DNA from 2 places in the Lactococcus sp. S64 genome. Region 2 is predicted to be linked to the other one. Evidence: riboswitches for the same ligand, from Rfam matches in the RefSeq annotation. Region 2 holds a riboswitch; the other holds the start of a gene.
What was found. A riboswitch is a leader RNA that binds a small molecule or an ion and turns the genes downstream of it on or off. The one in region 2 is predicted to bind fluoride.
Positions count from the first base shown of each region.

Region 1 (3,164 bases), on a different contig from region 2:
GACTGATTCAAAATATTGGTAGATTAAATAATTTCAAAAATTAAGGAGAAAGCCCCCTTATGGATAAAGGGAACAGAAAAAAAGTAGGTCTATTAGGAGGAAATTTTAATCCAATTCATCATGCTCATTTAATGATGGCTGACCAAGTTGCCCAACAAATGAATTTGGATAAAGTATTACTAATGCCTGAAAATATTCCACCTCATGTCGATGAAAAAGAAACCATTTCTGCAAAACATCGAGTTAAAATGCTTGAGTTAGCAATCAAAGAAAATCCTAGACTCGGTCTTGAGTTGATTGAAATTGAACGTGGTGGAAAATCTTACAGTTATGACACGCTCAAACTCCTGACTGAAGCTAATCCTGATACCGATTATTATTTCATTATTGGTAGCGACATGGTGGAATATCTTCCCAAATGGTACAAAATTGATGAACTCCTAAAACTTGTGACATTCATTGCCTTAAGAAGAACGGATACAATCTCCAAAAGTCCTTATCCTGTTACTTGGCTTGATGCTCCCTTGTTACCAATTTCTAGTACAATGCTAAGGGAAATGTTTGCCAAAAATATTGAACCCACTTACTTCTTACCTCAAAATGTTATTGATTACATTAAAATCGAAAAATTATATAAAAAAAGATGACCCAGATAGGTCGTCTTTTTGTTTAAACTTCCAAATTTAGAACTTCTTGCGCATAAATGGATGAATTTCCATTCAAAACGTAGGCAATTGTCATAATTGGTAGGATATATTGAACCGAACCAAAACCAAAGACCTCCGCAGCAATAAAAATTGGGCCAAAATAAGAGTTTGTTGCGGCTGAAAAAATTGAAACATAACCCGCAGCAGCCACAAATTCGACAGGTAAACCAAAGAGCATAGCCAAAGCTGCACCCAATGTTGAACCAATAGCAAAGAGTGGTGTGACTTCCCCACCTTGGAAGCCAGCAGAAATTGATAAAACCGTAAAGATTAATTTTAATATCCAATCATATCCATTGATATGTCCACCATTAAAACTTAAAGAAATCAAATTTGTCCCAAGACCAGCATAACGGTCCAAATGAATAACAAGTAAACCAATTGAGATGACAATTCCCATCAAAATAATTCTATAATAAGGATTAACAATTCTTTTAGCGACGGTTGCTTTCATAAAAGCTAAAGATTCCGCAAAAAATCTTCCTACAAGTCCAAAACAAACGGCAATGACAGCCAATTTTAAAAGAACCAAAGGGTCAATATGAATGTTAGTATTGATTGCGAAAGAAAATTTTTCTAATCCCAAACTGCTTGAAGTCCAACTTGCAACATATGAACCAACCAAAGCTGGGATTAAAGCTCTATACTCAATTTTACCCAACATTAAAATTTCAATAGCAAAGAAAGTTGCCGCGATTGGCGTTTGAAAGAGCCCTGCAAAACCAGCAGCCATACCAGTAATCAAAAGTATTTTTTTAGCTTCTTTTGCTGAGAGTTTTTTACCAATCGCATGTCCAATCACACCACCGATTTGAACTGCAACTCCTTCACGACCAACACTGGCACCAAACAAATGAGAAAGCCAAGTCGAGAAAACAATCAGCGGAACAAGACGTTTTGGAATATCTTCTCGCCCATGATTCCCCGCTTCAAAAATTAGGCCCATTCCTTTTTGGCTGTCTTTACCAAAATTCTTATAAATATAAACGATTAAGAGACCAGCTAAGGTTAAAAATGGAATTAAATATAGGGCATGACTATCTCTAAATTCAGTAATATAGATAAGCCCTCGACCAAATATAGCATCAATAATACCAATTAATCCCCCAATAATTACAGCTAAGAAGACATATAAAATTGCGCTTCTTGAAATTCCTACTTTAAAAAAATTCATTTTTGAAACTCCTTGTTTGTGAGTTTAACTCACTTTATAATATTTTACAAAACAAAAGGCGCTACAAACAAGACTACTTGGAGATAGCCTTTTGTTTGTAGGCGCCATTAGTTTTAAGATTTTATTCTTAAAGCGGTTTCGGGTGTGCACCATACCCATCATTTATTAATATTTATTTTAACATTTTATGAAATATTTGCAAGAAAAAGCTCAGTCGCGCATCCCATTCTTACGTTGAATTTCTTTAAGTTTATCCGGAGTAACATCTTCTCCTGTTTTTTCATCAATAACTTTGATGGTTTCAACTTGTGAGCGGAAATTTGCTTTAACACTATCGAGGTAAGCACGACGTAAAAAGGCTTGTTCTTCAAGCTCAGCTTCTGATAATCCTTCTGCTTTCTTCTTACGCGCTAATTCATTAATACGTTCTACTTGTTCATTTGTAATTGCCATTTCTTAGTTCCTTTCTTCATGAATATTGTTAAAATTACTGACAGAACTCAAATTTTACTGACAGCTTTTTAGAGTCATAAATAAACTTTCTGTCAGTAAATCTATCAATTTTATTTTGTATTAATCAAAGAAAAATCAGCCATAACACTTGTTAATGCAACAACTTCTGACAACAACGCAATACGATTATCACGAACTGATAAATCTTCAGCCATTACCATTACACTTTCAAAGAAAGTTTCAATTGCAGGTGCAAGTGAATGAACAATTGCTCTGAATTTTTCTTCACCAGGCATATAAGTCCATTGATTTTGAAGAGAAATAACAACGTTATAAAGAGCTTCTTCTGCATCTTCTTCAAAAAGTGTTGGATTTATTTCTTTAATATCTTTTGCTTTTTTAACCAAATTAATTGAACGCGAAACATTTTCAATTGCTGGTTTAAAAGGTTCGTGAAGTTTGTGCCCATCAATGACAAAAGCTGATTCCATCATGTTTGTAATATCAAAGCTTGAACTATTAATTGCCGCTTCAACAATATCATGACGATCGAGTTTTTCAAGCAAGAGTTTTTGAATACGTGCTTTGACAAAATCCAAAATTTCAAGATGATTTTCACCTTCAAATTGGTCGACAAATAAAGATAAATCGAAATGCCAATTCATTTTTTCAATAATACGAATCAAGCCTTGTACTGCTCGACGTAGAGCATAAGGGTCATTTGAACCAGAAGGAATTAAACCAACATTAAAGAAAGAGAGGACTGAATCAATTTTGTCAGCTGCTGCAAGCACAGAACCGACTTTTGTTTCAGGCAATTCTCCCTCGGC
Region 1 is NZ_JACVUQ010000001.1:142,116-145,279, reverse strand. Features, by position in the region: gene IAE51_RS00710 (nicotinate-nucleotide adenylyltransferase) at 60-647, shown strand; gene IAE51_RS00705 (voltage-gated chloride channel family protein) at 670-1,881, opposite strand; fluoride riboswitch at 1,973-2,047, opposite strand; gene IAE51_RS00700 (DUF896 domain-containing protein) at 2,092-2,334, opposite strand; gene glyS (glycine--tRNA ligase subunit beta) at 2,445-3,164, opposite strand, start outside.
Region 1: another riboswitch for fluoride. It lies ahead of IAE51_RS00705 (voltage-gated chloride channel family protein); the one in region 2 lies ahead of eno (phosphopyruvate hydratase).

Region 2 (3,164 bases):
CTGGAAAACTAGCAAGAGCTACATCTTTTCCTAATTCTTCTTCAATTCGCAAGAATTGATTATATTTTTCAACCCGTTCACTTCGAGCCATTGAACCTGTTTTTATTTGGCCAGCATGCATGGCTACCGCAAAATCGGCAATGTAGCTATCAACTGTTTCACCTGAACGATGAGAAATCATTGTCTTATAGCCTGCTTTTCTCGCTAAACTAATGGCTTCAATCGCTTCAGTTACTGTTCCGATTTGATTAAGTTTAATCAAAATAGCATTTGCTACACCTTTTTTAATTCCTTCTTTGAAAATTTCAGGATTTGTCACAAAAATATCATCACCTACTAATTGAATTTTTTGACCTTGAGCTTTCGTTTGAGCTGCAAAGCCCTCCCAGTCATGTTCAGAAAATCCATCTTCAATGGAAATAAGTGCTGGATATTTTTCAACTAAATTTTCATAGTAAGTCAATAGTTCTTTAGAAGTCAATTTTTGCCCTTCAAAACGATAAACTTTTTCTTTATCATCATAAAATTCACTTGAAGCTGGGTCAATGGCAATCGCAATTTCTTCACCAGGAACATATCCTGCACTTTCAATTGCTTGATAAAGTGTAGCAATTGCATTTTCAGTAGAACCAAGTTTAGGGGCAAAGCCACCTTCATCACCTACGGCTGTTTCTAGCCCTTTGTCAGCTAAAATTTTCTTCAGAGTATGGTAGATATTTGCAATTTTTTCTAAACCATCGCGAAAGCTTTCCCGTTTGACTGGTGTAATCAAAAATTCTTGAACGTCAATTCCTGAATCGGCATGTACTCCACCATTAATGACATTGAAAAATGGTTGTGGAAGTTCCAAATCAACTCCACCAAGATAGCGATAGAGTGGAATTTTTTCACTATTCGCTGCCGCACGAGAAATGGCCATAGAAACCCCTAAAATTGCATTAGCCCCTAAACGAGATTTATTTTTTGTCCCGTCAAGCTCAATCATCAAATGATCTAATTTTGCTTGATTAAATGGTGATTGTCCTTTCAAGGCTTCATAAATTTCGCCATTGACATTTGCGACGGCTTTAGAAACGCCTTTCCCTTGAAGGCGGTCTCCACCATCTCTTAATTCAACTGCTTCACGGTCTCCAGTTGATGCTCCTGAGGGTACTGCTGCGCGTCCTAATGTTCCATCTGTTAATCTAACATCTACCTCAACGGTTGGATTTCCTCTAGAATCAAAAATTTCTCTTGCGTGGATGTTTTCGATTGTGACTGTCATAATAAATCTCCTTTTCTTTGCCTTTAATGCCTTGTAAGTCAAAGAAAAAATGGCAGACTACAAGGCAAAAAAAAGACTTTGCTTTGTAGGCGCCATTAGATTCAAGCTATTCTTGAAACGGTTTCGGGTGTGCACCATACCCATCTACTATTAATTTACCACTTTATTTTTATGAGGTCAAATTTTTGAAACTTATATTTTAAAAAATACATTTATCATTAAGCAAAATTGTGTTATAATCACTATAATTCGCTCCTGTCAGTAAAGACAGAGCCATCAGTAAGGAATGACATGAAAACACTACTTGTTCTATGTGAAGTTAAATATTGGCATGATTTTAGAGAGGGCTTGGCAAAAGTTGGCGTTTCTTTTCTTGGTTTTGATAAGAAAAAACCTAATCGATTTGAGATTGACCAACTTGTTGCCAAAGCTGATTTCGTCGTTATGAGAAACCGCAATGTGGCTCATCATTCAGTTCAATTTGCTAAAGAAGCTTGTAAAGCAACCGATACACCCTTTTGGATTAGTAGTAATTTCGGTTTAGAAACCATTATCAAGCAACTTTCTCAAACTTTTCCAGATGAATCTTTTGAAAGCACCGACCAAAATAAGAAAAGCAAAAGAAAAATTGAAAATAGAGTTATACAAAAGCAAAATTCTTTAGCCGAAAGTGCCCAAAGCAAAGAAAGTCAAAATTATTTAAAAGGAAAAAAGAAACATCTCCCTCTAAAATCGGCGCTAAAAGATTTCAAAATTACTGACGACGAACCAGATTTTACAAAATTATTTAAAAAATAAGCGCTGACGCATTTGTCAGTGCTTATTTTTAGTGACAGAATTTCTGTCAGAAGATAGCCGTTGGCACTTTAGCGCTTACGGATATACTCAAATGTCCATCAGTAACTTTTAAATTAATTTTTCTTTATGAATTTGTTCAAAAGTTTTTTCACCATCATTGAGTTTTTCCCAAATGACAACTTGTCCTTGTTTTCGAGATTTTGGTACATCGATAATCCGCTGATTTGATGACCCACGGAATTGGAGCATTAAGTTTTTCTTTGATAATTCAAAACGACCGTCAACTAAAATATCTAACAAATCAAGCATTTCTAATTTGTCATCTGTTTCAAGCAACATCTCTTCCCATGTATAACCTGTCCATGACCAAATATCTTTATCCGGTAACTCACGACGAATCCGTTTGAGCAAAGGAATCAAAAATGTCGTATTCAAGAAAGGTTCCCCACCAAGAAGCGTCAGTCCTTGGACATAAGGCTGAGCAAGGTCAGCCATAATTTTATCTTCAAGCTCTTTGGTATAGGGCGTTCCATAACGAAATGACCAAGTGGCTTGATTATAGCAGCCCTCGCAATGAAACATACAGCCACTCACATAAAGTGAGCAGCGCACCCCTTCACCATCAACGAAATTGAAGGGCTTATAATCTGCAATATAATTTTGTGAGAGTTCATCAGCTCTCCATTCTCCTGGTTTTGGATTGTTCATACTTATTTCTCCGCAAAATATTTTGATTTCGCTTCGTCAACTTCGACTGAATCAATCAAATTTCCATCGTTCAAGGCTCCGACAGAACCATTCATATGTTTTACACGTGATGAAATTTCTTTGTGACGACCATGAACCATTGGACGTGCTTGCGGATTTCCAAGATATCCACAAGTTCTTTTGACAACGTCACAGGTTTTAGGATCATCATTGCCACATTGTGGACATTTAAATCCACGTTCCGTTGCCGCAAAATCTCCTTCAAAGCCACAAGCATAGCAGTGGTCAATTGGTGCATTTGTTCCAAGATATCCAATACGATCGTAGGCAAAGTCCCAGACTGCTTCAAGAGCTTTCGGATTTTGTTGAAGAACAGGATATTCACAGTAATGAA
Region 2 is NZ_JACVUQ010000004.1:217,041-220,204, forward strand. Features, by position in the region: gene eno (phosphopyruvate hydratase) at 1-1,264, opposite strand, end outside; fluoride riboswitch at 1,344-1,415, opposite strand; gene IAE51_RS06425 (DUF2325 domain-containing protein) at 1,556-2,062, shown strand; gene nrdG (anaerobic ribonucleoside-triphosphate reductase activating protein) at 2,171-2,776, opposite strand; gene nrdD (anaerobic ribonucleoside-triphosphate reductase) at 2,773-3,164, opposite strand, start outside.